Regions from separate parts of the Bradyrhizobium daqingense genome, predicted to be linked through region 4. Evidence: riboswitches for the same ligand, from Rfam matches in the RefSeq annotation. Region 4 holds a riboswitch; each other region holds the start of a gene.

Region 1 (7,321 bases), 1.6 Mb from region 4:
CTTCGTCTCCAGGTCGCGACCGGCGGCCGCTGCCTCCTCCCAGTCCTTCAGGAACGCGGGCTTTCCTTCCGCGTCCGTCGTCACATTCTTGACGAGCTCGGCATAGGCTTTGGCGTCGCCGATGCGCTCGAACAGAAGGAGCTTAGCGAGGACCGCCTCATCCACGCCCACACCCTGCGCCTTGGAGATGGTCATGCGGATCGATAGCGCGTTCAGGAAGCGCTTGATCAGGCGGGGATTGCCGACAATTCCGGACGCCGTTGTCATGAGCGAAGACAGCCGCTCGGCAGTGTCGAGTTGCCCGACCAGCGATCCCGGTAAGCCGATGTCAAGCGAGTTGACGAACGCGCGGTCCACCTTCTTGCCCTGCCAAGTGCTCTTCAGTTGACGGATCACGGCGGCGCGAATCTTCTCCTTGTCGGGCTCGGGCAGGTCGCTGTTGTCCACGAATAGCAGCATCATGTATGCGCGGACCTCCTGCGTGCCGAGTTGCGGCACGCGGATCGGAACCTGGATCAGCTTGTCGAAGTAGTTCGTTACCATCAAGTCATTTTCGAAGCCCGCGAAGTGCTTGCGGACTGCGTGCTTGATCATGTCGTTGTCCGCAGCGATGACGAAGGCGGTGTTCTTGAGGAATAGGAAGAGGCGGATGGCTTCGAGCGTCGAGATCGTTGTCTCGGGCAGGCAGCGGTCGAGATCGTCGATCAACACGACAAGCGTGATACCGAGTTCTTCAAGGGTTTGCTCGAGCGTGTCGCGCAGAGCCTGAATTTCCTTCGGAGGAGACGTTTCCTCCTTCGGTTTTAGAAGCTCGCCGCCTTCCTTGACGGCATCGCCGACGGCCTTCTTCGCCGCATCGGCATCGCTCTTCCCGAAGCCCTCGCTCCACATCTTTCTGCCGAGTTCGAAGAACTCGCCGGCGGCCCCGACCGGCGGAACGCCGAAATAGATCGAAGCCGCCGACGTCGTTGCGAGCTTCGCCACCCGCAGCCACTTCACCCGCTTAGCAAGAGCGGCAACCTTTTCGAGCGCTGTCTCGCGGCTTTCGGCCTCGTTCGCAAGCTTGTCCGCAATGACGTCCATTAGGGCGGCGCGCGACGTGGGTCGGGGCCTCGAGCGCCTTGAACGAGTAGTAGTCGCGCCCGTGGAACTGGCGGTCCTTCAGGTGGCGGTTGAGCTCGTTCAGGGTGGACTTGATGCCGGTGAAGGCATCGTCGAGCCGATGGAGAAGGTCGTCCCGGAATGCCGAGGTCATCTCCGTCTCAGCGTTCCGACACTGCTCCGCGTACTGGACCAATTCATGCCCATCCAATCGGTCCTTTTCGGCGACCGCCCACTGCTCGACGGCCGACGGCGTCGCCTCCTCGGCGGTGAACGGCGGCACGAGATAGAAGTCCTGCCCGTGCTTGTTCACGGCGCCCGTCATTTCCCTCATCAGGGTGGAGCGCCGGTTGGTAGAACGGTTTTCACGGTCCGCCGTCAGCCCAGCGATGCGGTCCGACAAGGACTGAGCCGCCATTTCGGCCACCTTCGACCGGTAGTCGCTCATCTCCCTCGATTGCGGGAATCCGTCCAGCAGCTGGCGCGCGCGGGCGCGACGTGCCACCGCCAGGACTTCACGATTGTTCTTCATGTAGTCTTCATACGCGCCCTCGGCCCTGTCTTTCGCGCTGTGTGCCCGGGTCGACGCATCCTGTGTCTCGGTCTTGAGCCGGTTTGCCGTCTTGACCTCCGCGGCTAGGCGCTCCAGATCGGCAACGAGCTTGGGATCGCGATTCCGCTTGGCGTCTTCGATATTTTTGCCGATTTCCGCCAGCTTGCGATCGAAAGCAGCCAATTCCTCGCCGCATCCAAAGCAGGTCAGGCCAGAGTCGCGGATGGCCTGGAATTGCGCGAACATGGCTTCGAACAGCCGTGCCTCATCCTCCGCGCGCCGGACATCTCCCGCCGATCCAGCAAGTTGCTGGAGCAATTGCTGCCGTTCGGCCTGAAGCTGTTGGCGCATCTGCTCCTTCCGACCGTCGACTTGCGCGATTTCGAGCAATCTCTCGTCGAGATTCCCGACGAAGAAGCCTTCGACTTCGTGGTTGGTCTCGTTCACCCTGACCCTAGCCGTAAGCAGGCTGCGCGCAAGCTTCTCCCCGCGGAGTACCATGACCTCTCGAATTCCGCGCTGTTCGACGCCATCGTCGCAATGGCGTTCTGCCTTGCAGATCGCGACGCGCGGTTCAGGGTCAGCGTGAAGTACCTCGCAGGGCTAACACCGGACATGCTCAGCACGACAGGCAGGGCGATCATAGGCGGACAAGCCGGCTTCGATACACTGTGCGAACGGTTGAGACATGTAAACGGCACCCGAGCCGGCCATCACGGCCGCATCAAAGAGCTGGGACATTTGGCTGGGCTTTCGACGTCGGAGTCGCCCCTCGATCCTCAGATCAGGTCGATCTTGCTAGAGAAGATCGAAACGAACATCGCAAATGCCGTCGAGGCGGAGTCTCTTGAAACTCGCTGCCCGTGTGGTCGAGACCACGAGCCGCATTCGCCTTGCGTTCGCCGCGGCATGTCCCGAAGCCGACCTGATCCGCGGCTTGCCCGGCGCGCTGCTGCCGCTCAGTCCTTGACCGGCGGGGCGTCCGCCCCCCGTTCGCCCAACTTATCCCTCAAGCGCGTTGCAAAGTACGGGTCGTCAGGCGGTGAAAAGCCGAAGGCAATCCTGTGCGCCTCGTCAGAGCAGATGTGCGGCCACATCAATCGGACTAGAAAAACGCACTCTCACGAATAGGACGGGCTAAACTGTCACATGTTGTGTCACTCAGCACTCGATTCACGCCCCTTGCTTGACTCGGTTATGAGGGGCCTTCAGTCTGGTTATCGGTAGCGCCGAAAGGCGTATCAAGGGAATACGGTGCGTCCTCACGGACAAGGCCGAAGCTGCCCCCGCAACTGTAAGCGGCGAGCCGACGACAGTTGGGCCATTGGGTTCGTTCGTTCGAACCTGGGAAGGTGGTCGGAGGCGTCAACCCGCGAGCCAGGAAACCTTGCTGCCGGTCGTGGTCATGGACTGACGCAGGGGCGGGGTGCTCCAAGACGTTGCAAAGCCGATCGAGATCTGCCGCATTCGGGGCGAACGGCTGCCGCTCACGGCGAATGTGCGTGACGGCTTTTTGTTTCGCCCGTGGTCATCACCGTTTTCATTTCAAACGTAGTAGCCGTGCCGGCGCGAGTTTCGGCGTCAACTTCAATCCTGCTCAAACAGCGCTGGCTGTCCGGGTCAGCATTGACGCTAGGAATCGTGCTGGCCTCGATCGCCGCAGCGGGATCGGCGTCCGCACAGCCTCCGCAACTGCTCAATCCGTGATTGTCTCCTCGGCCAATCCGTGGGGCAACACCGTCACCGCGGCAGCAGCAGCGGCGCGAGCGCGTACGCCTCTGGTACGTGGCCGCGACCCGGGCGCGCGACCTGCTGATCCTGCCTAGGCACTCCGCCGACCTGTCGGACAAGTGCTGGGCAAAGCTCGTCGATTTGGGCCTGGCTGGTCTCCCGGCGATCAACCCGAACGACGTCGGCACCGCGAAGGAAAGGAACGTCACGCCGCTAGAGAACGGGCAGACCCGCGAGACCTTCGCCGCCGAGGCGACCGCTATCTTCGATGTGCGCAAGACCGTGATCTGGCGTCGCCCGAGCCGGAGCGAACTTGATCAGGTGGACGAGCCAGAAGCGAAGATCGAAAGCGGGGAAATTCCGGAAACCGGCGCTGCGGAGCCTGCTGCCGTTCTCAGAAGTTCGACGCGTGGCACCATCCTTCACAAGCTAATCGAGGAGGTGCTGACCGGAGAAGCCTGCGACGCCAGGGCGGACTTGAAACGCGGGCTGCGGAACTGATCCGGCAGATGGGGCACGAACCGGCGGAGGATCCGAAGATGGGCATCAGCGCCGTCGAACTGACCGCCACGGTGCTGCGGACGCTCGCTCTTCCGGACGTCGTGACGCCGCGACCGCGTCTCGCCCCCGAGCTCCCGTTGTTCGGAAGCCAGACTCACGAAGGCGGCAAGGTCCTGCTCTCCGGACAGGTTGACGCGATCGCGTTCGACGAGGCCGGCGCCATCGACGCGGTCGTCGATTGGAAGAGCGACGTGGCTCCGGATGCGCCGAGCATCGGCCACTACAGACAGCAGATCGCCGACTATCGGAAGCAGACGAACCTAAGCGGGACAGGTCGTCGATGTGACTTGAGCCCCCGCGGCTGCTGCTCAGGATCCAAGCGCCGTCTCTGCCGGCCTGGTCTACCTTGCCGAGCTGCGGTTGCTCACGCTTGGCTGAGATCGAATCTGAAAGTTCTCCGCAGTTTCACGGATTTCGAAATTGATCGGTCCAGGTCGCCCGTCCGGAGTTCGGGCCCACAGGTATGCGGAGCCTTCATCCAGCACGATCGACTCGACCGAGAAGCCTGCACGCTTAACCAATCCGGCGAGATCGTCCGGCGGGATGAGGCCGTAGAAGGAATGGCCCCTAAGCGAGTCCATGAGGAAGCCGTTGCCGTATGGTTGACAATTCGGGAGATTCTGCATCCTTGTAAAATCAGAATTGCGATAGAGCGTCACAAACAAGCAAGTGCCGTTTGGCTTTAGCTTAGCTCTCATCAGTTGAACGATGCCAAGTCTCACGCTTGCCGATGGGATCACAGAAAGAACGTTTATGCAGAAGCCGCGGTCGTATCTCCGGTCATGGGAGGCAAACTGACCCACGGTGAGGGCGTGGACGTGATTTGATTTGCCGACGTAATCGCGGATGGTGGTCGAACGACCGCGGATCATTTGACCCCTTGAAAGCTGCACTTCCGAATCCACCAACGCAAGTTCGCCGGTGGTTTTGGCTATTGCCCGTTCGTAACGCAGTTTGCCGCAGCCAAAGTCGAAGCTGGAATGAATTGGCTCGAGACGCGAGATCAGCTTCTTAAGATAGGCCCAACTCTGTGTTTCCGGCTTGGCTGCGTTTTCGCTCCGGACGATGATATCCTTCCCGATCTTGTACCACATCAGATGGCCGCCTCTGTGAATGCTTGGCGGTTGCCTGCACTTGCCTCGGCATTCCCGGCTATCTGTTGGATCTGGGGATCCGCCCTTCGTTCCAGCAATCCATACCGAAGATGCATAAATAGAAGCGCGGCCATCGAGGCGGTCCAAAAAATGATCAGAAACCAAGCTGCCCTGGCGAAGGCGGATAAGACCGCGAAGCCTGTGAGTATGAAGAGCCACTCCAAGGCAACCCAATATGTGCCAAGCCTCCAATGCGCTTTCGATGTCGTGCTTGTCGACGAGCGGATGTTCGCTTCGGCTGGACGCGTATTTGTAGAACGTCGCTCTCACGAGGGGATGGCGGTCGCGTTTGAGATTTGCCACCTGACGGGCCGACATCTGCGCACCCGACATGACAGCCAGAGGGAGAAGGATGTTAGCGCGGTCGAACCTCGCCCTGATCTTAAATATGTCCGAAATCCGATCATGGAATCGGGTGACCCTGCTGAAGATGAGCACCAGCAAAGCAAGCGCGAAGCCGCCCACGTTCACCTCAGGAGCTTTAATAGCCGTGGCGAATTCCTTGACGCCGGGCAGATGCTCAACTCGCAAGAAAAGACCGTTAATCCAAGGATCGTACCTCACCAGGAACGAGCAGGCTAAGGTCAGCCAGAAATCCGCCAAAGCGTTCTTCTAGAGCATCTCAGAATAGTTCTTCGGCCCGAAGAAGGGCATCAGAACGCGAAGGATCGAATCCATGCCGCCCCCGAGGTTGTTAAGACCGGTCCATAAACGGCTTGATTGAGTCAGAAAAGTAGCCGACGGTCAACGGATAAGGTGATGGCCGAAGGGAGGAAACACCCTCCCTCGGACGCTTCCCGAGTCGAGTAGCGATCCCATATTCAAGGCAAAAAGCGCGCATCTGATTTATGAGGCACGTCCGTTGCGAAATCATCCTATCGCGAACACGATGCAGCGCTTGCAGGTCAATGTGTTCGGGCGACCGTATTTCGACGAAGCGCATTGTTGGTCGCGTCACTGCTTCCGCGATCGCTGCGGCATCGATGATGTCACTTTTGTTGGACTTTACATAAGGCTTGACGAATTGAGCCGGAATAATGCGGACGGTATGCCCCATCGCGGCGATCTTGCGTGCCAACCATTGCGAGCTGGCCTTCCAATTGTAGATCGTCGCTTCGGAGACCCCGTGCTTGCGAGCTAGGTCGGCCGTCTTCGCCCCGGCCTCATGCGCCTTCGACACTGCGATAATCTGCTCTTCCGTGAACCTTGCTCGCTTCATCTGTCCGTCCTTCTTCGGGGCGGACTCTGAATCCTTCTGGAGGAAATGCTCAGTGGCAGGTCACGCCAACGAAAAGAAGCGTTGGTTGCGCAGCCGCGCCAAAATCCATCGCTGCGCGACTTGCACCGCAACTTCGACCTTTGCCTTATCTTTTGGGCGCCGCGGCCGGGCTGCGAGATGGCCGTGCCGTAATGGCTTGCCATCTCGGCATAGGTTCGGTTGAGGCCGGGATCGTGGCGGTCGGGATGTGAGCGGCAAGCCAAGGCCGTCAGTCAGCGTGGCTCATTGGCATAGCGCAGCTCACCTTACCGCCCGCGCGGACTTCACTTCGAAGTCACGGACCAGTTGTTGAAATTGAAGTTCTTTCCCCCCGGGGACGAGGTAATCTCGACGCCGTATTGGACGCTACCGACGTTTATGTCGCCAAAGTACCCCTTCGACTTGATCCACTGCAGGATACTCTTGATGTCCACTGTCCCGCTGTTGGTCTTCGAAGTGCGCAGCAATGAGATGACCTTGTGACCATCGGAGCCTTCGCCTTCAAACACGTTCCAAGTCGCCCCGCCTACATTGACATTGCTGTAGACCGGAATCGCCGCACCGGAAGGGGCATAATGATATGAAATGGGCTTAACGTTGCCGCTCCCGTCCGAGTTTCCGGTGTAGTTTGTCCAGAGCATTATCTCATGTCGGTCTGAGCTGTCCCAGATATCGTAGGCGACATCCCAGGCGCCGCCAGTGGGAACTTCCTGATTGAAGCTCGAGCTCAGAGTGTTGATTGAGCTGAGCGGTTTCCCGATATTGAAAGCCACGTGCGGATAGCTCTTGATGCCAGGAGTATTGGGCTGGTTCGACCACACGCTCCACCGGTTGGCTGCACTCACCGAAATCGTCTGAGGCCCAGGGTGCGGGCCCCATACGTCGTTGTTCCAAGAGTAGCCATCGCGTGAAAAGCTTCCGTATGGAGCGCTCGAACGCCAAATCGGCGTCTGTGCCGACACA
Region 2 (7,321 bases), 2.0 Mb from region 4:
TCGAGGATGCGCGGAGCACCGCTGAACGTCGCGGCGCAGACCGGAGATGTGACGAGAGCGAGCAATGCGAACATAATTCCGCGGTTCTTCATCCCGACAACAACCTTTCGCTCCTGATCCACGTTTCACGCACGACACGGTGCCGATACATTCGACTGCTTGACAGCGTTACGTCCGTTATTCCGCCGGCATTTCCGACGCGCTTTATGAGGGCTTCGCCGGAACGCGAACCTACGGCCTGACGCTGCGTAAGGATCAAGTGATTTCTTTGGGGCGTGCGGCGCTATTCTTCGAGCATCAGCGGCTCTCTCACTAGGACCGCGCTTTACTCTCTCCACCTGAGGGGAGATCCTCGCGGGCGGCGCCGAACTGGCGATGCTGAACAAACCCGAACCCCGGAACGTTGTCTTTGCAAAAAAAAGTGGCCGACGATGAAGCGCTGGCTCGCGCTGGAGTCAGGCGTGGAGCATCAACCTTGGTCTGGTTGGCGACGGTTTCCATCGGCAAAATGGCCGCTGCCAACGGTTCTGCAATGAAATTTCGCACTTCACACGAAAAGATGTGAAAAAGATCGGTCTGGCTTTCTCTGGCCGATTTAGAAGAAGACGCAATGGAGTTCAGGGTAGACGCCCGCGCATAACTTAACCTTCTTACGCCCGGCAAGATTGATCGTTGATGTCGACCTGGGCAGGTGGAGCAGAGTTAAACAGGCGTTTTCCATGCTTCGAAATCTGGATCGATGACATGCAGACGAATGGGTGCCAGCTAAGCTAGGGTCGAGCCAGTCTGGTCCTCGACGTTTTCTTGCGTACGGCCCCTGAGCTTCCCGGCCTGCGCGCTCGGAAATGCGCAAGCGCTCAGCGGTATGCCGGGTCGCTACCGGTGAACGTCTCCCGGTAACTTCCTCGCCGGTTTCGTCTCACACCCAGTTCCTGGTGCCTTCGACGTTGCTATACTCACGCACAGTGGTGTCCTCACACCGGCTGGAGTGAAGGCGGGAAAACCACATCTCGCAAGCTCGTGCGCGCCGCTGACACTAGGCGGAACAAACGCAATCGCGCGGCCGACCTTCTTGCGACGGGCCGGACTGCTGCGAGAAAGGCACCCGGACCGTTGCGGAAGCTAAAACAAAGCAAGTGCCGAGCGCGTATGTCTTGCAGTCGGTCCGAGGCACTGGGCCATGGAGGAACTGCGGCGCGATGTTGCTCTGCGGCAGTTTACTCGGGCCTTCGCTCTCCTAAGTCTTCCTCTTCATTTGGCTCGGTGCGTTGGAACCAGGAGCCAGGGGCAAATTTCGCGATGCGCTTGGCAAAGGAGGATTGTGGCTCCCAATCCTGTCCTTCTCTCTTTTCGAAAGTGATGACCCCGTTGTGTGCAAAATAACGTGGTCCTTGGATACTACAATTCACCAAGAGCAGAACGCGCCACACGTCACCCGTCTCGGCCGGTTTGCCATTCCGCTTCGGTAAGTAGTCCACTCCAACTGGTTCAATGATAGTACAGCGGCCCTGCCGCAGAAGATCGCCGAGCCGGCCTTGCGGGGTGGCCACGAAGTTGAAGTTGGCCGGATCATGCAGAAAGCGAAGATTTGCGTCCCTTTCGCCATCTGCGACTTCACTGGCGATCAGGGAGAGCGCCAGGGCGCGCCAGCCCAATTCCATCGGCTTCGCATAAGTCGACGCAAGTTCAAACGTGCCGTCGAGGGCGATCTTCCAGGTGATAACGTACTGTTCGTCCGATTTGTTGTCCCGGTGTCTGGTCCACGAAACGAAAATAAAGTCGTTTTGGCCAAGTTCAATAACGCCCCACATTTGAGGCACGAACTGTGCCACCTTCGAGACATTGGAGATAATTTGTTCTATCGTCTCACCATCTTGCGCTCGCCAAGTTGACTTCAATCGTTCGACAAGGGGGCTGTCGCTGGCCCGAATATTATTGCTCATGGCAGCCGGCCAGGCGAGGCAGATTAAAAATCCGACCAAGCAAAGCCATAGCGCGGGTCTTCCAGACATTCTCTTCATAACCCTCGGCCTATCGCGTTTCATCCAAACATCTTGTAAAGCAGGCAACCTCGAACCTGCTATGAGCCATCGCAAGAAGTTTACGGGATGCGACGTGGCACCCGCTGGCTGTCCCGCGCGATCAGGCGCTCCCTGTATGTCATGCGCAGCTAACTTCCCCGACAGCGACTGCGTCAGTTGGCTGAGCTGGACCTGCCCAGCAGGAGGAGACTGGGCATGCCGAGGGTCTGCATTCTTCGTGCCAGGCAATAGGCGGAAATTTTCACAGAGTTTGTGTCGCTCTTGTCGACTTTCTGACCTTTGCACGTTTTCGGTGTTCCTATTCAGTGTATCCGCCGCAGCTTGTGCATCCTTGTCCCGCACCGGATATTTAGCAGAAGAGTTGAACGCCTCGATGCCGGATGCCTGATGGACGGAAGTGCGTTTGCCGCTATTGAGCTGTGTGGTTCGCTATCGTGCCGCCGGCGTTCGAGCTGCATGATTGCCAGCGGCACCAAGCCGGCTTGATCCCGGCTTTGAAGTCTGGGTGGCACGCAAATCAACCCCTCGCCTCGTATGTTGCTAAATTCCGCCACGTGCCTTGGCCTATTCGCTGCAGATCCTTTAGTTGAGAGAATAGCTGGCTAGCCGAGGTGCTGGGCGAAACTCTGGAAATCGCAAGGCCGCATCGAAAGCATTCTGATAGAAACGTCGGTACTCCCGCCGGAAGGCTGCTTCTGTCCCTTTCATCGATCTAGCGTGCGGCTCCGCCTCAAGGCAGCTCCGGATGCTATTCCGGTATCTGAGAAGGATATGTCTGATTATGACATCTCTGATTAGAGAATGTTTCTGGATGGTGGTAAGTCACAGAGATGCACGGTCATTCGGCTAGCAGATGTCGCAGATTAGCTTGCACATAATCTGAGAGGTTGACGGAAGAGTTCTCGTGCCGATAATCCAAGTCGTCGAGGTTCTCCGGTTCCCATTGATCCGGAGCTAAGAGGGAAGCCGGTGCAAATGCCGGCGCTGCCCCCGCAACTGTAAGTGGCGAGCCGCTGTCCAACGATGTCACTGAAGCCTGCACGGCTTCGGGAAGGCCGGACAGCAGCGATGACCAGCAAGCCAGGAGACCGGCCCCGACAATATATTGGTCCACGGGCGGGGTGTCTCGGTGGTACGCCAAGCAGCCGTCGCACGCGCGACTTCTCCTGCCTGCGTCCGCCATGGCCTTTGTCCCCAACAGGGGTTAACGCGATGTCTCCTCTCTCTCTTCCAGTTGCTACGCTCGGAACGCCACGCATCGGCCCAAGGCGTGAGCTCAAGCTCGCTCTAGAAAGCTACTGGTCTGGAAAGATTAGTGAACAGCAGTTGTACGAAGACGCATCCGGCCTACGCGCAGCGAACTGGGCTCGTCAAAAATCGCTCGGCGTCACGATCATTCCGTCAAACGACTTCTCGCTGTATGATCAGGTGCTTGATACAAGTGTCATGGTTGGCGCCATCCCGGAGATCTACGCCTCGAGCGGAGAATCCGTTTCGCTCCAGACGTACTTCGCCATGGCCCGCGGATCGCAATGCGGCGATCAGGATGCGAGTTGCGACCAGAGTACGCGGGGATCTGGCGTGCCCGCGCAGGAAATGACCAAGTGGTTCGATACCAACTACCACTACATGGTTCCCGAGTTTTACCGGGGACAGGCGTTCAGACTGTGCTCTCGCAAACCCGTCGAAGAGTATGAGGAAGCCAGGGCTCTTGGCTTTCAGACCCGCCCTGTCCTGATCGGGCCGGTCACATTTTTAAAGCTCGGCAAGAGTACCGATAGCGCGTTCCAGCCCCTCTCTCTCCTCGATGATCTGATACCTGTCTATATCGACCTTCTGCATGAATTAGCCAAACGAGGGGCAAGTTGGGTTCAGTTTGATGAGCCCTGCCTGGTCCTTGATCTGGATGAGGCGGCGCGACAATCGTTGCTGCACGCCTATAACCGGTTCGCAAAGGAGGGACCCGCTATCAAGATCATGCTTGCGAGCTATTTCGGCGCCCTAGGCGACAATCTGGATACTGCCTTGAGCCTGCCAATTTCCGGTCTGCACGTCGATTTGGTTCGAGCGCCAGAACTATTGGATCAGATCATTGCTGACGGCCGAAGTGATCTCGTCATGTCGCTCGGTGTCATCGACGGCCGCAATGTGTGGCGGTCGAACTTGCCGTCGCTCCGTCAGCGGCTGAAGCCCTCGATTGCGAAGCTTGGCAGGCACCGTGTACAGCTCGCTCCGTCCTGCTCGCTGCTTCACGTGCCGGTCGATGTTGAACTCGAGACCGGGCTCGCGTCCGACGTCAAGAGCTGGCTTGCTTTCTCGGTTCAGAAGATGCGTGAGCTTGCGATCCTGGCGCGGGTACTCGCAGGCGACCAGAATGTTGGGCTAGCTCTTGCCGAGTCGGAATGCGCCGCGACTGCCCGCCGGACCTCGCCGAAGATCCATAATGCCAACGTCGCTGTCCGAATGAGGGCGATCGATCAGACGATGCGCCAGCGCGCCACCCCGTTTGCCCGTCGTTCCGAGATCCAAAGGGAACGCTTTGGACTGCCGGCTTTTCCTACCACGACGATAGGATCGTTTCCGCAGACCGCAGCGGTGCGAAATGCTCGCGCGGCGCATGCGCGAGGTGCGATGAGCGAGGAGCAATACGACAGGTTCCTCAAAGAGGAGATAGCCCGCGCCGTACGTTGGCAGGAGGACATCGGTCTTGACGTCCTCGTGCATGGCGAATTCGAGCGTAATGACATGGTGCAGTACTTCAGCGAGCAACTCGCCGGCTTCGCATTTACAAGGAACGGATGGGTTCAGTCCTATGGTTCGCGCTGCGTTAGGCCCCCGATCCTGTTTGGCGATGTAGTGCGGCCGAAGCCGATCACCGTGGAATGGTGGCGCTACGCGCAATCACTAACTGGTAAGCCGATGAAGGCGATGTTGACCGGACCGGTGACGATCCTGAACTGGTCGTTTGTTCGCGATGATATTCCTAGAAGCGAGGTCTGCCGTCAGCTTGCGCTCGCGATGCGCGATGAAGTCCGCGATCTCGAGAATGCCGGTGCAGCCATAATACAGATCGACGAAGCTGCACTCCGCGAAGGATTGCCATTGCGCCGGTCGGACTGGAAGGCATATCTCGATTGGGCCGGAGATTGCTTCCGCCTCTGCTCATCGGGCGTTACCGATCAAACGCAAATCCATACACATATGTGCTACTCAGAGTTTAACGACATCATCGGTGCGATCGCTGCAATGGATGCGGATGTCATTTCAATCGAGACGTCGCGATCGAAAATGGAGCTACTGGATGCGTTCAGGAAGTACGAATATCCAAATCAAATCGGACCGGGCGTGTACGACATTCACTCTCCACGCGTCCCCGAGACGGGCGAAATGAAGGAGCTGATGGTGCTAGCTCGGACGCGTTTGCAGGATTCGCAGCTTTGGGTCAATCCGGACTGCGGCCTAAAAACGCGCAAATGGGAGGAGGTTCGGCCGGCGCTCACCAACATGGTCGCTGCCGCGCGCGAACTGCGCGCTGCATCCGATCCGCAAATCGGTTGATCCCGAGCTCCGGTCTGTTCTCAACAAAGCTAATTCGGTTGTGGTGATTTGCGCTTTCCACAATATCGAGGCTACCATTGCCGCCGACATGATGCCCGGTCCACTTCGTGGACCGGGGAAGGTACGGTCTCGGAGAAAAGACGGTGACGCGTTGCGCTAGTTTCGTTGGCCGGGGTAGAATTGCCGGCTGCTCGATCACGGCGACAACATTCGCCGAAAATCTGCAACCCATGTAAGCAGAAGTGTATTGCAGCTAATCATGCCGTGGTACGCGGCCGTATAGGTTGAGATTTGGAAATTTACGCCGAGATTTGTCGCTCATGGGCACGTTGGCAACGGCCGCGACAGCAATGAGAAAACTAATGCTTGACGGACACCGCAAGGCACTCGGCGCGGATTCGGTCCGCTCGGAGATGCCGTCAGGCTCCCTCATTCGATCCACGAGATAGTTTCAGAAGAGAGGACGGCGAAGGCAGTCCGTACCCCAACTCACACCAATCCATTTGGGATAACGGCGCTATCCGGGCCACATACGCCAATGCGTCGGCCGCACCGCGATTTGCTCTCCGGTATTCGCGTTGATCCATCCGCCGAAGATCCGGCGGCAAGGAAAGACCACCCGGTGAATTGAATTACCCTCGATCACGGCAATCTCCAGATCCTGATCGAAGGGCGGCGCCTTTCCAAGCTGCTCCCATGTCAGATCATTAGATCCTGGCCGGTGTTCATAGCTGCGGGGTGACAAATTCAGATACCTTGTTAACACTGCGCACATCGCTTGGGTTCTGCGCGGACAGGCCGACGCCGATATCGTTCGGACGACCCGCGTCTCGATCGCGTCAGCCGCGGCGGAGGGATATCGGCTTTGCGCTGTTGTGACGGAACATGATCCGCTCGCGAACTGAAATATTTGGATCTGCGCCAGGAAACGACATCTGAGCTTTTGTCGAATTGATTTGGATCAGCTCAAGGCCTCGGCCATTGATATTTGTAGATGTGCTGCACCAGTTTTACTGGACTGCAGCTCCAGTAATCCGGCCCGGGCAGGGTAAATGGTCCGGCCGTCTGTCATGTCACGTCCTTTGTTGGTGAGACACATCTCCTTGTCCTCCGGCGTCATCGTGTTGGTTGTGTGTGGGTGGCCTTCCTCACGCGCGCATTTAGATGGGCGTAGCTTCGCTCTGAGCGCATAGCAGGGCCGTCCCGCAGGCCGATAAAGTAGATGCCATCGCAAGTCGGCGCAATTTATCATGTGGCCGGTCATTGGCTCGCCGCGCGGCTGCGGCTGCGTCTGGCAGCAGTCCTAGGAACGGCCGCGGGTACCCGGGGATGAAAGCATCATGGGCGTCAAGCATTTCTGTCTGCCGTGCGTCTGACCTTACTAGAAGACCACTTCTATCAGAGGCAGCCGCTGCAGCATTGATGCTTGTCAAAAAGTTGTGCGCGTCCGGGATCGGTGGCTCGTGACCGCTACCAGCCGCAGACGCCTGTCGACATGCTCCGAACTCGCGCTTCAGCGAGCGCCTCGCGTTCTCTGCAACAGACCAGCGCCTTGATTTGAGGCGCAACTCACGCCCATGGCTAAGACAACATTTTCGCCATTGCTCCGTGCACGCCGATGGTCATTGATGCTTCGCCTTTCATTCGGTAGCCTTGCCGGCGCTGATCCTGACCTTAAGCTCTGGCGCTGAAGTCCTGGACCGGGCTTATCGAAACGTGGG
Region 3 (7,321 bases), 2.5 Mb from region 4:
TAGAGATCGAACAGATGCGGCGGCACGGCGTCGGCGAGATGCGCAAACGCGGCCATGTGCTCGAGCGTTGCCGTGATCTCGGCTGCGCCGCGAAAACCGTGGCGCATCATGCCGGCGATCCAGGCCGGATTGGCGGCGCGGGCGCGGACGACGCGCGAGATTTCCTCGGTCAGCGTGCGCGCGTGCGGCTGGTCGGGCCGCGTCGTGTCGAGGCGATAGAGCGATGGTCCTGCCGCACCGAGATGGGCAGCAGCGGCGGCGACGCCGGCTTCATGCGCGGCATAATCGGCGGCGAGCAGGAGATCGGTTTCGGGCAGGTCCTGCACATGGACGAAAGCGTCGGCGGAGGCGAGCCGCGCCTCGATGCCGGCGCGATCCGGCTGCATCGCGCCATCCGCCTGGAATGCCCAGGACGATGCCGACAGCCAGGCTTCGCCGGCGGCATCACGCGTCTCGGGCGTGAAGGCATCAGGGATCGCCGACAGGCCAACGCCATATTGTCCGGGACGCGGCGCGAACACTCGCGATGCGCGGTGACGATAGGGATTTTCGTCGCCCTCATCCTCCCGGCTCGCGAGTGCCTCGGCGGCGGCTTCGAACAATTGCGCCAGGCCGGAGAAGACGTCGCGGAACAGACCGGACACCCGTAGCGTGACGTCGATGCGGGGACGCCCGAGCTCGGCCGGCGCGATGATGTCGTAGCCGGTGACGCGGCCGGAGGCGTGATCCCAGCGCGGCGCAAGGCCGGCCAAATGCAGCGCCATCGCGAACTCCTCCCCCGCGGTGCGCATCGTCGCCGAGCCCCAGAGATCGACGACGAGGCCCTTCGGCCAGTCGCCGTGATCCTGCAAATGACGGCGCAGCAGCTCTTCGGCAAGCTTGATGCCCTGCGCGTGCGCCGACGGCGTCGGCACCGCGCGCGGATCGACGGCGAAGAGATTGCGCCCCGTCGGCAGCACGTCCTGGCGCCCGCGATAGGGCGAGCCCGACGGCCCCGGCGCAACGCGCTGCCCTGCGAGCGCGGCACGCAACGCATCGCGCTCTGCCTCGCCGCAGGCGCCGCGACCGAACACATGCAGGCCAGCGCCGAACTGGCTTTCCTTGAGGTCGCAGACGAAGCGGTCGATCCGCGGAATCGCTTCGGCCGGCGCTGCCGATGCATCGAGGCCGAGATCATCTTCGAGGCCTGCGGCGCGCGCCTCGTCACGGATCGCCGCGATCAGCCGCTGGCGGCGCGCGGGATCGAGACCATCGGCCGTCGAATATTCGTCGAGCAGGCGTTCGAGCCGGCGCAGGCCTTCCGGCACGACGGACGCTGCAAGCGGCGGCGGCAGGTGACCGATGCTGACGGCACCGATGCGCCGCTTGGCCTGCGCGGCCTCGCCGGGATCGTTGACGATGAAGGGATAGATGATTGGGAGATCGCCGATCAGGGCCTCCGGCCAGCAGCCCGACGACAGCGCCACGGATTTTCCGGGGAGCCATTCCAGCGTGCCATGCGCGCCCATGTGCACCAAGGCATCGCGGCCCTGCTCCCGAAGCCAGAGATAGAACGCCACATAGCCATGGCGCGGCGTGCGGTTGAGATCGTGATAGTCGCCATCACGCGTCGTCGCGTCACCGCGCTCGGGCTGGACCGCGAGGATCGACTTGCCGCACGCGATAGCTGCGAAGTGGAACGCACCGTCGCGGCAGCTCGGATCATGCTCCGGCGCGCCCCAGGCTTGCGCGAGATCGTCCTGCAGGGATTTCGGCATGCGCGAGAGCGCCTCGCGATAATTCGCAACGCTCCAGGTGAGCTGCTGCTTTAGCAGCATCTCGCCGAGCGCGTGGACTGGCACAAGATCGAAGCCGACCTCCGCGAGATCGGATACCAGGGCCTCGACGGATGCCAGCGCATCGAGACCCACCGCATGCGCGATCTGATGCGGGCGCCCCGGATAGTTCGACAGCACGATCGCCAGCCGCTTCTCACGCGCGGGCTTCCCAGCAAGACGCCGCCAGGCGGCAACGCGCGCGGCAACTGCGTTCACACGTTCTTCGTCGGGCCGATGGGCCAGATGCGAGAATTGCAGATCGGGGTCGCGCTCCGCAGCGGATTTGAAGCTCACGACGCCCGCGAACAGACGGCCGTCGACTTCGGGCAGCACGACATGCATCGCGAGATCGCCGGGCGAGAGGCCGCGCAGCGAGTCCGCCCAGTCCTCCCGCCGCGCCGTCGAGAGCGCGACCTGGAACACCGGACAGGACGCGCCATCGAATGGCGTTGTGCCGTCATCACCCAGGGCCGAGAACGCGGTCGCATTGACGATCGCCGCCGCAGGATTTTGCGCCAGATGTGCGCGCAGCCAATCGGCAACGCCCGGGGCTTTCAGCGAGGTGACGAACACGCCATAGGCGTCAAAGCCCTTCGCACGCAGCGCGGCGATCAAGGCGTCGACCGGGCCGGTGTCGGCAGCGGTGAGATAGGAGCGATAGAAGGTCACCAGCGCCCGGGGCTTGCCCTCGCCGCTCCCCGGCGCAGCAATGACGCCGCGCGCGGGATCATAGAATCCCATCTCCGGCACGGTCATCTCGCCGACGACCGGCCCTGCATAGAGGCCTGAGGCCAGCGCGAGCTGCGCGATCGCCGCTTGTGCCGCAACCGGGCCACCGGTGTCGCAGAGCACCTTGAGCCGGCGCAGCGTCGAGACCGGCAAGGTGGAGTAAGCATCGAGCCGCGTGTCGTCGCGGCCGTCCGCCGGCAGCACGGCGAGCACGATGCCCCGATCCTTCGCCAGTTGCTGGAGCGCTGCTAGTCCATACGGCCAGTAGGACTCACCGCCGATCAGCCGCACCAGAATGCCGCGCGCCTGCGACAGCGTGCGCTCGATATATGTGTCGACCGACAGCGGATGACGCAGCTCCGCCAGATTGGCGAGCCGCAGCGACGGCAGGCTGCTGCGGCCACGCCGCCAGCCGGCCGCGAACGCGGCAAGGTCGGAATCCGAATACGAGAGCACCACGAGATCGGCCGGGTCCTGGCCGATGTCTCGTGGCGTCGCGGTCTCCTCCAGACCGCGGCTCTCGCGGAAGACGACGTGCATCAGATACCAGATCCCAAGAGACCAAGTCCCGCCTTGATCGCGGCCTCGTCGATATCGCCGTGCTCGCCGATCACGACGAGCTTCGACTGCCTGACACCTGCGCCCCAGGGCTTGTCGAACTGATGGCGCACGCGCTCGCCGACCGCCTGCAGCAACAGGCGCATCGGCTTGCCTGCGACCGCGATATAGCCCTTCGTGCGCAGCACATTCTGCTCGCGCGCCAGCTTCTGGACGGATGCCACGAGCGCATCGATGTCGGCCACTTCGGGCAGGTCGATCACGACGGACGCAAAGTCGTCGTGCTCGTGCTCCTCCTCGCCGTCATGATGCGATGGACGCGCGGCGAGATCGTTCTCCGCGGCAGCGCCCAGCCCGAGGATGACGCGCGCATCGATTGCACCGTCGGTGACGGGCAGCATCGGCACGGAGCGCGGCATCTCGGCGATGATCGCGGCCTTGGCGGCTTCGATCCCTGCGCTGCCGGCAAGATCGGCCTTGGTCAGCAGCACGATGTCGGCGCAGGCGATCTGGTCCTCGAACACTTCCGACAGCGGCGTCTCGTGATCGAGATTCTCGTCCGCGGCGCGCTGTGCTTCCACCGCAGCCGGATCCGGCGCGAAACGGCCGGCAGCGACGGCTTCGGCATCGGCCAGCGCGATCACGCCGTCGACCGTGATGCGCGAACGGATCTCCGGCCAGTCGAACGCCTTCAGCAGCGGTTTTGGCAGCGCCAGGCCCGAGGTCTCGATCAGGATGTGATCGGGCCGCACCGGGCGCGCCAGGAGCTGCTCCATGGTCGGAATGAAATCGTCGGCGACGGTGCAGCAGATGCAACCATTGGCGAGCTCGACGATGTTCTCCTCCGGACAGTTCGCGTCCGCACAGGACTTCAGAATCTCGCCGTCGACGCCCTCGCTGCCGAACTCGTTGACGAGCACCGCGAGCTTCTTGCCGCCGGGATTGGCGAGCAGATGCTGGATCAGCGTCGTCTTGCCGGAGCCGAGGAAACCCGTGACGACCGTCACCGGGACTTTTGTGAGCGAGTTCATTCGGCGGCCTCCGGCACGGCGGGAATCGGGGGAATGCGGGCAAGCGATTGCTTGCGGAAGATTTCGGGGCGGCTGCGCCAGGGCACGAGCCCGTCGGGCGCGGCCGCATAGGCCGCAGCGCCCGCGACCACGTCACGCGCATTCACGTCCGACAGGCGGCCATAGACATAGGACCAGCGGCCGGGCGCGCTGAGCGCGACCGAACAGCCCTGGCTGCAGGCCGACAGGCACTCGACCGGAACCACATTGACGCCGTCGGGCACGCCGGCGTCGAGGATCGCGCCATGCAGGCGCTTGCCGGGCGTGGTCTCGCCCTCGCCGAGCGTCTCGCCGGCGCGGCAGGTAATGCAGACGTGAAGTGTAACCGTCATCGCCTCTTCCAGAATAAACAGCGGGAAGCGAAGAGGCGCACGGACCGCATTCGAAAGGCCCGTTTCCCCGTCGCGGAACACCCCGTCCGCCGGTCCAAAATCGTCCGCGCTGGCAGGTCTCCCGGCTTGCGGAGCAGGGTTTTGCCCTTCGATCCCCGCCTTCCCGATTCCCTCTCGGGAGTCAGTGGCTTCGGGCATCTCTCCGGTCACGGTCGCGGGGGCGGCTGCATTTTGGACCCAAATCTTGTCGATTCGGGCCCTATCGCATTCCCTCTTCGCCTGTCATAGGACAGGAACCAACGCCGGCCCACCATTTGCCGCCGGCCGCCACTTGTCAAGCCGAAGGACCGGGACCGATGACGCCTGAACCGGAGACCCAAACGGGCGAGGAAACCGACGCCCGCCACGCCCAAAAAATGGCGAAGAAGAAGGCCGCCCGCGACAAGATCATGGCGACCAAGAGCGGCGAGAAAGGCCTCATCATCGTCCACACCGGCGCCGGCAAGGGCAAGTCCTCCTCGGCCTTCGGCATGATCGTCCGCTGCGTCGCCCATGGCTTTCCCTGCGCGGTGGTGCAGTTCATCAAGGGCGCATGGGATACCGGCGAGCGTCGGCTGCTCACCGGCCATTTCGGCGACCTCTGCCAGTTCCATGCGATGGGCGAAGGCTTCACCTGGGAGACACAGGACCGCGCTCGCGACATCGCCGCCGCGCGCGCCGGCTGGGAGAAGGCCAAGGAGCTGATCCGCGATGCAAACCTGCGCATGGTCGTGCTCGACGAGATCAACATCGCGCTGCGCTACGACTACCTCGACATCGCCGAGGTGGTCGAATTCCTGACGACGCAGAAGCCTGAGATGACGCATGTCGTCCTCACCGGGCGCAACGCCAAGGACGAGCTGATCGAGATCGCCGATCTCGTCACCGAGATGACGCTGGTCAAGCATCCGTTCCGCTCCGGCATCAAGGCGCAGGCCGGCGTCGAGTTCTGAAGGTACGATGGCGCGCGCATTGATGATCCAGGGGGCCGGCTCGGACGTGGGCAAATCGCTCATCGTCGCGGGCCTGGCGCGCGCCTTCACGCGGCGCGGCCTGCGCGTGCTGCCGTTCAAACCGCAGAACATGTCGAACAACGCGGCCGTCACCGTCGATGGCGGCGAGATCGGCCGCGCCCAGGCGCTGCAGGCCCTCGCCGCCGGCGTCGAGCCGCACACCGACATGAATCCGGTGCTGCTCAAGCCGGAGACGGATGTCGGCGCGCAGGTGATCGTGCATGGCAAGCGCATCGCGACGGCGCGGGCGCGCGACTATGCGGCGATGAAGCCGTCATTGATGGGCGCGGTGCTGGAGAGTTTCGAGCGCTTGAAGACGCGCGCCGATCTCGTGCTGGTCGAAGGCGCCGGCAGTCCGGCCGAAGTGAATCTGCGCAAGGCCGACATCGCCAATATGGGCTTTGCACGCAAGGCGGACGTGCCGGTGGTGCTGGTCGGCGACATCGACCGCGGCGGCGTCATCGCCCAGCTCGTCGGCATCAAGACGGTGATCGACCCCGACGATGCCGCGATGATCCAGGGCTTCGTCATCAACAAGTTCCGCGGCGATCCCACGCTATTCGACGACGGCTATCGGCTGATCGAAACGAAGACCGCCTGGCGCGGGTTCGGCGTGCTGCCCTGGTTCGCGCGCGCCGGCGAGCTGCCGGCCGAGGATGCGCTGGGCCTGAGTGACGCGCGCAAGCCGGGCCAGTGCAAAATCGCGTGCCTGGCGCTATCGCGCATCGCCAATTTCGACGATCTCGATCCGCTCAAACTCGAGCCGGGCGTCGATCTCGTGATGGTGCGTCCGGGGGAAGCCATTCCAGGCGACGTTCGCCTCGTCATCATTCCCGGCTCCAAATCCACCCGCGGAGATCTCGCCTTCCTGCGAGCGCAGGGCTGGGACATCGATATCCTCGCCCATCACCGCAGGGGCGGCCACGTGCTCGGCCTCTGCGGTGGCTATCAGATGCTTGGGCGCAGCGTCGCCGACCCCGAGGGCATTGAAGGCCCCGCGGGCGACACGTCGGGCCTCGGGCTGCTGGATGTCGAGACAGTGATGAGTCCACAGAAGACGCTGACGCGCGTCGCCGCCGTGCATGCCGCAACGGAGCAGCCGATCCAGGCCTATGAAATCCACATCGGTCACACCGACGGGCCCGATCGTGCGCGGCCGTTTGCGAAGCTGAATGGTGAGCCGGAAGGGGCGATCTCGCGCGATGGCCGCGTGCAGGGCAGCTATCTGCACGGCCTTTTCACGTCGGACGAGTTCCGCAAGGCGTATCTCGCCAAGCTCGACATTCCCGCAGGGGACGAGCCTTATCATGCCAGGGTCGAGAGCGCGCTCGATGCCTTCGCCGATCACATCGAGAAACACCTCGACGTCGACGGCCTGCTCGCGCTAGCGCGCTAGAGCTTCGGCAAGACGCGTCCATTCAACTTCGCTGCCGGGAAGCCCGAGGCGTAGCCATGTCGGGTTCTGCGCGAAAACGCGGGACCAGATCTGGCCACGCGCGAGCTTTTCCTGGGCGACCAGTGCGTCGGGCGTTTCGTACAGCCGAAATAGCGGCCCACCACCAACGAGCGTCCAGCCCTTCCCGCGCGCCATCTCATCGAGACGTCCACAATCGCGAACAAGTCGCGCTGACGTGGCCTCGGCCCAGGCATCGTCACGCAAGGCGCGGCTGCCGATTGCGATCGCCGCGCCCGAGACCGGCCACGGGCCCGACAGCGCCGCGAGCTTGCCGATATCGTCTGCGTTGCTGATAGCAAAACCCAGC
Region 4 (7,321 bases):
TCGAGCGTGCGATAGCTCTCGAAGGCGCCGTTCGTTTGACGCCTTTGCTCAGCTTCGGATGCGCGAGAGCGCACTCAGGGATCATCGCCGCTTCGAGTTTGGGACGGAGCGGATCGGCGACCTTGCCGAACTGCGCCGTTGCAGCTTCTGCATCGAACTCGGTGACGATGAAGGCGAAGACGACACGGCGCCCGGTCTTCCAGCAACCGGCTCACGTGGCTGTTGGAGATGGGTGCCGTAGTCGGCCGCTCCGAGCGCAGTCGTTCAATACCGAACTCGGCTGGGAGTTCTGTGAGAGCTCCTGGAATAGCCAGTTCTCGGGATGTCGCTCGGCCTGTTTCGCGGCTCAAATTTCATGTATCGAAGAGGGTACTGGCCGTGATCGAGAAGGCCAGCCGCAGCAAGAAATTCTGGACTCTTAACTCGATGCGGCGCCGAGCCTTATCGCCGGCCCCTACACACGCCTCCGTCTTACTGCGGATGCATCGTCCGCCCGGAACGAAATGGATTGAATGCGGCTCGTCCGTCGAAGCTTCGCCGTAAGCGGGAACACTTGCATCCAATGGCCGACGAACGGTCGATACGGGCGGAACGAGGACACGCGGAGCAGCTGCAATCAGGAAACTGACTCGCTGTCGATGCGCTGACTCTTGTCATGCTGATGTGCTCGAAGCCGCGCAGGACGGGTAACCGCGATTAGACATTTTCGGGTCAAGCCACTTAATCAACAGTCGGCGGACAGCATCCGCGACCGACCCGACATGCACTTTGCCCATCGACCGGCCGCTCAGGCGGCGCTTGCGACCCCGTCAACTACCAACCCTTGCAGTTGATGGAGGTGGCGGAAACGTGGCAATCGTCGTCAATATCCCGTCGGGGGCGTCGAATTCGAAACTGGGATTCAGAAGAATAAAAAAATTGCTAGCGGGCACGGTAGCCCTCAACACGCTGGCTGCTCCTGCCTCTGCCGTTGATCCGGCCGCGCGGCCTTACTTCAAAGCGCCTCCGGCGGTCATTCCGATCTATGATTGGAGCGGCTTCTACGTCGGCAGTGCTGGGACGTGGTCAACGCCGGCGGCGTGGTCGTCGCTCCGCCCGTTGGCATGGGGCGCCATCATGCGACGGGAGGCACGGTGGGCGGTCACATCGGCTACCGCTGGCAAATAGCGAACTCGGTGTTCGGTCTGGAGACGCAGGGCAATTGGGCCGATTTCAAGGGCTCCAACGCGAACCTTGCTTTCGCAGGCGTCCGGGATGACTCCACGCTTGATGCATTCGGCCTGTTCACGGGCCAAGTCGGCTATGCTTGGAATAACGTGCTGCTCTATGTAAGAGGTGGGGCTGCAGTCGTCCGTGACAAATACCGGGTCTCCGATTTTGCGACCGGGCTCACTATCGACAACGGCAGCGAAACTCGTTGGGGCGGCACGGTAGGGGCGGGCCTTGAATTTGGCTTTGCTCCGAACTGGTCCATCGGCGTTGAATACGACCACCTGTTCATGGGTCGTCGGGATGTGGATTTCTTTTTTTCACCCGGACTCGTGGGTGTTCCGGTGGGCACTTTTGCAGGGACTGCCCGTATCGGTCAGGACGTCGATATCGGCTTGGTCCGTGTGAACTACCGGTGGGGTGGCGTGATCGCCACGACCTATTGATCGATCTTCGCCAAAATGGCGCGGGTTCGCACCAATATCCTGAGCCGCATCGCGGCATAGAAACCTTGGCAACAGGGACTCGCATCAATAGCGCTATCGGCTTCTTGTCGGTACATCGGCTCGAGCTGGTTAGGCGTGGTTCAAAGGAATCTGGCTGATCTGGTTATGACGCAGCGCCACGGCGAGATCGCGGCGAACTCAAGCGTGCTGCCGTGGTCGAACGCCAGCCGCTTAGTGGCTGGCTGCGCCGATTTCCCGGCCCCGTGCCTCCACCTGCATCACCGTCGGCTTTCCGGCCGTCGGAGAATGATGAGGCAAAAAATAGTTTTGTCGACCGTCGTAGTTAACCCGGCCCTCGCTTAGGGAGACACAGGTCATCGATTACAATCGTTCCGGTCGGCCGCAGCACGCTCATCGCACAGGCAGCGCACTGAAATGCGAGCCGAGGTGCGAGCCGGGCGCACCTTCGTGCTACGACTTGGTCGACCAGGTCGAGGCCGCACTGGCCACCTCGGACGAAAGGCCGACGAGCGGTCGAAGCGGCGCTCGTGCGAGGGTGGGACATAACGTCGACGACGTGATGGCTTGCGTCATCGTCGCTGCCGATCTCTGCGCCCGATCAGCCTGCCGAACCCCCGCTGGCGCGGATCAATTGGGAGCGCCTCGGAGAGCGGATGCAAAATCTCGAGAGGTGGATCGGCAGCGCTGAAGCGGAACTCTTGTGTTAGGACAGAAACGCGGCTGTCATCCGAGCCGCATTGCCAGCGTCTGCTCGTAGTAGATCACCTCCGCGAAGCCACGGCCGAGGAAGACCGCCAGTGGGTCGGCGACGAAATCAAACGCGAAGGGGGATGAAGAACAAATCGGTTTGCCTGATCCGACCGGGCTGCAATGAAGATGACCCCCTTTGACAGGGTTGCCCCTCTTTACAACTTCCGATTGCGTGATAGTAATCCCCTCTAGCCCTAAGAGGGGGGCGGCCGTGGCGATCATCGAGAACATTCGTCTGCTCAAGGGCGTAGCCGTGTTGCGCTGATTGACTTCATGAAGGTGGTTGACGAGACCCACCTCACCGACCTGCGGAAATACTGTAAACCCTAGCCGCCATCAGCAATGGAGCGCATGTACCGGCTTAACCCAACAAACCATCTGTGTGTCCGGCTTTGTCGCGCTGCAATCAAGACGCCACGATGAGGAGGTCCGGTTCTATGCCTTTGTCATGCTGGCGGGTGACGGCGACGACTATCGGCGCCTGCCGCTGTCAATGCCGCTAGCATGAATAAAATGGGCTAGATACGGCCGAAAGTCGCCCACACCCCGTCTTCTCCGTCCCAGCTGCCGCGGCTCGCCGCCTTGGAGTACTCCGTGGCGCGCTGCTCGAAGAAATTGGCGTGCTCGACGCCATTGAGAATCTCGACGAGCCACGGCAGCGGATGCGCCTTGAGCTGGGTGAACCCGCCCTCCTTCGCCTCGAAGAAGCCGAAGACCGGGGCAATCCGGAGTTGGGCCAGTCGCCAGTCGGCGACGTAGCGGACGTAGGCGTGGATATGCTCAGGCAGCATCCCCTCGATCTTGCCAAGGCCGAAGGCGAGCTCGACGAAGTTCTCCTCCAGCTTCACCATGGTCTTGGCTACGTCGACAATGTCGTCGCGGACGGGGCGCGTCACCGCGCCGGTTTCGCGGTGCCATTCGTGAAATAGCTTGATGATGCCCTCGCAGTGGAGACTCTCGTCGCGCACTGACCAGCTTACGATCTGTCCCATGCCGTTCATTTTGTTGTGGCGTGGGAAGTTGAGCAGCATGGCGAAGCTGGCGAACAAGGCCATGCCTTCGGTGAAGGCGCCGAACATCGCCAGGGTACGGGCGACATCCGCCACGCTGTCGACGCCGAACTCGTGCATGTAGTCCGCCTTGGCGCGCATCTGCGCATAGCCGCGGAATGCCTCGAACTCGGTCTTAGGCATACCGAGCGTCTTGAGTAGCAGGGCATAGGCGTCGATATGAACCGTCTCCATGTTAGTGAAAGCGGCCATCATCATCTGGACGGTGAGTGGCTGGAAGATCGGAATGTACCGCTTGAAATAGTTGTCGCCGACCTCGATGTCCGACTGAGTGAAGAAACGGAAGATCTGGGTGAGCAGCGCGCGCTCGCTGTCGGTGACGCGGCCCGAAGCCCAGTCGTTGAGGTCGGCGCCGAGCGGCACCTCCTCGCCCATCCAGTGGGTCTGCTGCTGGCGCTTCCAGAACTCGTAAGCCCAGGCATAGCGATCGACGTCGTAGCTGCCGGTCGAGTCAAGGAGGCCGACGCGTCCCTTGCCGATCAACGTGCGCGGATCGGCGCGCGATAGATCGATCACTGACATGCGAGGCACTCCTCATAGTCGGTGCGCTGCCGCGCCGGCTGCTGCGTCGGCGTTGCATCCCCGGCAATCTTGCCGGCGAACGCCGCGCGCGAGATCGACTTTGATCGACAGTAGTAGAGGCTCTTCACCCCACGCTTCCACGCCGTCCAGTGCAGCATGTGGAGGTCCCACTTATCGACGTCGGCCGGCAGATAGAGGTTGATCGACTGGCTCTGGCAAATCAACGCGGCGCGGTCGGCGGCAAGCTCGACGATCCAGCGCTGGTCGATCTCGAAGGCGGTGCGAAAGATCGCTTTCTCGTGCTCCGACAGGACGTCGAGATGGGCGACCGATCCGTCGTGCGCGATGATCGACTCCCAGGTCGCCGAGGTGTCGGCGCCTTTCGCGGCCAGCACCTTAGCGAGGTGCGGATTGCGCACCGAGATGGCGCCGGATAGCGTCTTGTGGGTGTAGATGTTGGCCGGGATCGGCTCAGTGCAGGCGCTGGTGCCCCCGCAGATGATGCTGATCGAGGCGGTCGGCGCGATTGCGATCTTGTGGCTGAAGCGCGCCATCACGCCGCGTTCCAGGGCATCCGGGCACGGGCCACGCTCGCGAGCGAGCGCCACGGATGCGGCGTCGGCTTCGCGACGGAGTTTTCGGAACATGTTCAGATTGAATGACTTGGCCAAGGTACCCTCCATTGGAATGCCCTTGGCCTGGAGAAACGAGTGGAAGCCCATGACGCCGAGGCCAACGGAGCGCTCGCGCAGGGCGGCGTAGCGGGCACGCTTCATTCCGTCCGGCGCCACCGTGATGAAGTGCGTGAGCACGTTGTCTAGGAAGCGCATGACGTCCTCTATGAAGCCGGGCTCCTCATTCCACTGGTCCCAGGTCTCGAGGTTGAGCGACGACAGGCAGCAAACCGCGGTGCGCTCCTCGCCGCGATGATCGATGCCGGTCGACAGGGTAATCTCGCTGCACAGGTTGGAGGTCGAGACCTCGAGGCCGAGCTCGCGCTGGTGCTTGGGGAGCGCACGGTTCACGGTGTCGATGAACAAGAGATAAGGCTCGCCGGTCTGCAGCCGGTTCTCAAGGATGCGTTGCCACAGCTGGCGGGCGTCGATCTCGCGGACGACCTCGTTAGTCTTCGGGCTGCGCAGAGCGAATGCGGTGCCGGCGCCCACGGCACACATGAACTCGTCGGTGACGTTGATGCCGTGATGTAGGTTGAGGCTCTTGCGGTTGAAGTCACCAGACGCCTTGCGGATCTCGAGGAACTCCTCGATCTCGGGATGGTGGATATCGAGATAGACCGCCGCCGAGCCGCGCCGCAACGAGCCCTGGCTGATCGCCAGCGTGAGGCCGTCCGTGACGTGGATGAACGGGATGATGCCCGAGGTGACGCCGCCCCTCGCCTTCTCGCCGATTGAGCGAACATTACCCCAGTAGGTGCCGATGCCGCCGCCATTGGAAGCAAGCCAGACGTTCTCGTTCCAGGTGCCGACGATGCCTTCGAGCGAGTCCGACACTGAGTTAAGGAAGCACGAGATCGGAAGGCCGCGCGTCGTGCCGCCGTTGGAGAGCACCGGTGTGGCCGGCATGAACCACAGCCGAGACATCGCATCATATAGACGTTGGGCATGCGCAACATTGTCCGCGAAGGCGCAAGACACTCGGGCGAACATGTCCTGGAGGCCTTCGCCGGCGAGCAGATAGCGGTCGGTCAGCGTCAGCCTACCAAACGAGGTCAGCAGGTCGTCGCGCGACCGATCGAGCGAAAGGTCAGACGGAGTTGGCGATCGCGCGGGGGGCCTCGGCAGGGGAGCCGGCAATGCTGGGGGCTGCACAAGACACAGTTCAGGTGTGGTAGGCTTTGCCTGCGCTGAGGGCTGCCGCACACTCGGCAGCTCAATGAGATGACCATACTGATCGAAATCGTAAGACGCCGACATCGGCAACCCCGTGATATTTGGGGGCTGGGACCGTGCGGACGACTTGCGAGGGGACCGGGCAAATGTCCCCGGCTGCAAGCGACCCACCGGGCACCCCGCCCGAGGACATGGGTTCTGTCGCGGTAGGTTTCCTGGCTCGCGGGTCGCTGCGGCTGTCGGCCTTCCCAGCGCTGTCGCGCTAATGCCTCGGAATAGCCGCTGCCGACACAATGGGTTCCCCCCTAACACCGTGCCACCATATATGCGAATTTAAAACCACTACGACACCACATATAGAAGCCTTTGCCCAGACTCGTCAAGACGGCACAGTCAAGTTAACCAGTTGGAGCAGCCCCGAGGTCGAGGTTCGAAATTCGCCGAGCGCCTGTCCTGAGAGCCTCACTCAAAAAACATAGATGTCTCAAGGCCTGGCCAATCGGCGAGTTAGGAGCCTCAGATGGGCGACGAGCGGCCAGGCGAGCTCGGTAGCGGCGGAACCTTCGAAGTCTTTGCAGAGATGCCCACATCTGCCGAGCCACGCAAAGGTGCGCTCGACGACCCAGCGCCTGCGATCGGCCAAGATGTGCTCAAACCTTTGGAAGTGGCGTCGCAAATTCTCCAACAGGGGAACAGCAACCCTGGACATCCTGAATGTTGGCATCGATCGGTTCGCGGTCCGCGAATTGAGTTGGGCCGGATCGGGTTTCGGTAGCCATACGCGTCTCGCCATTCATCGCTTTCTGTGGCCTTAGGGTCTGTACCTAAATAGCGCCACGTGATTCTCTTGCCTACGTGTTGATTCGGGGGCGAGAGAATGCGCGCTGGTTTGTTTTGGCTGAACGACAGGCAATGGGCGCGTATCGAACCGCATCTGCCGAGGGGACTGACGGGGCCGGATCGGGACGACGACCGACGCATCGTCAGCGGCATCATTCACATGCTGCAATCGGGTGCACGATGGCGTGATTGTCCACGTGAATACGGCCCTTACACGACGATCTACAATCGCTTCAATCGCTGGGCCAAGCGAGGACGATGGTGCGCAATCTTCGAAGCGCTGGCCAAGCCTGGCGAAGACGGCGTCGTACTGTCGCTCGACTCGACCTCGATTAAAGCTCACCGGTGTGCCTCCGGCGGAAAAGGGGGGAGCACAATCAAGCAATCGGCCGCTCGCGCGGAGGCCGCACGACAAAAATCCATGCGCTGAGCGATCCGCTCTGCCGGCCGGTCGTCCTGCATCTGACTCCAGGCCAGGATGCCGATATCGCTGCGGCTCCCGATGTCCTGGCGCTCGCGCCACCCATGAGCGTGCTCCTCGCCGACAAAGGGTATGATGGCGACAAGCTTCGCGGCGAAATCATTCGTCGTGGCGCCAAGCCCGTAATCCCCA

What was found. A riboswitch is a leader RNA that binds a small molecule or an ion and turns the genes downstream of it on or off. The one in region 4 is predicted to bind cobalamin.
Region 1: another riboswitch for cobalamin. It lies ahead of LPJ38_RS37545 (hypothetical protein); the one in region 4 lies ahead of LPJ38_RS07180 (ribonucleoside-diphosphate reductase subunit alpha).
Region 2: another riboswitch for cobalamin. It lies ahead of metE (5-methyltetrahydropteroyltriglutamate--homocysteine S-methyltransferase); the one in region 4 lies ahead of LPJ38_RS07180 (ribonucleoside-diphosphate reductase subunit alpha).
Region 3: another riboswitch for cobalamin. It lies ahead of LPJ38_RS19120 (DUF1636 family protein); the one in region 4 lies ahead of LPJ38_RS07180 (ribonucleoside-diphosphate reductase subunit alpha).

What each region holds. Positions count from the first base shown of each region.
Region 1 is NZ_CP088014.1:7,924,705-7,932,025, forward strand. It holds gene LPJ38_RS37530 (P-loop NTPase fold protein) at 1-1,083, opposite strand, end outside; gene LPJ38_RS37535 (hypothetical protein) at 1,004-2,101, opposite strand; gene LPJ38_RS37540 (transposase) at 2,502-2,624, shown strand; cobalamin riboswitch at 2,862-3,063, shown strand; gene LPJ38_RS37545 (hypothetical protein) at 3,440-3,886, shown strand; gene LPJ38_RS37550 (class I SAM-dependent methyltransferase) at 4,288-5,703, opposite strand; partial or broken gene LPJ38_RS37555 (IS110 family transposase) at 5,897-6,187, opposite strand; partial or broken gene LPJ38_RS37560 (hypothetical protein) at 6,248-6,319, opposite strand; partial or broken gene LPJ38_RS37565 (IS21 family transposase) at 6,383-6,561, opposite strand; gene LPJ38_RS37570 (glycoside hydrolase family 12 protein) at 6,643-7,321, opposite strand, start outside.
Region 2 is NZ_CP088014.1:7,500,904-7,508,224, reverse strand. It holds gene LPJ38_RS35750 (thermonuclease family protein) at 1-92, opposite strand, end outside; gene LPJ38_RS35745 (hypothetical protein) at 313-663, opposite strand; gene LPJ38_RS35740 (nodulate formation efficiency C protein) at 1,218-1,943, opposite strand; cobalamin riboswitch at 2,952-3,153, shown strand; gene metE (5-methyltetrahydropteroyltriglutamate--homocysteine S-methyltransferase) at 3,255-5,600, shown strand.
Region 3 is NZ_CP088014.1:4,037,432-4,044,752, reverse strand. It holds gene cobN (cobaltochelatase subunit CobN) at 1-3,086, opposite strand, end outside; gene cobW (cobalamin biosynthesis protein CobW) at 3,086-4,135, opposite strand; gene LPJ38_RS19120 (DUF1636 family protein) at 4,132-4,506, opposite strand; cobalamin riboswitch at 4,601-4,822, opposite strand; gene cobO (cob(I)yrinic acid a,c-diamide adenosyltransferase) at 4,863-5,498, shown strand; gene LPJ38_RS19110 (cobyric acid synthase) at 5,506-6,954, shown strand; gene cobD (threonine-phosphate decarboxylase CobD) at 6,943-7,321, opposite strand, start outside.
Region 4 is NZ_CP088014.1:1,544,323-1,551,643, reverse strand. It holds gene LPJ38_RS07195 (outer membrane protein) at 1,062-1,655, shown strand; gene LPJ38_RS07190 (hypothetical protein) at 2,400-2,657, opposite strand; gene LPJ38_RS07185 (ribonucleotide-diphosphate reductase subunit beta) at 2,945-4,018, opposite strand; gene LPJ38_RS07180 (ribonucleoside-diphosphate reductase subunit alpha) at 4,009-5,952, opposite strand; cobalamin riboswitch at 6,057-6,227, opposite strand; partial or broken gene LPJ38_RS07175 (transposase) at 6,353-6,499, opposite strand; one part of gene LPJ38_RS07170 (IS5 family transposase) at 6,746-7,085, shown strand; one part of gene LPJ38_RS07170 (IS5 family transposase) at 7,085-7,321, shown strand, end outside.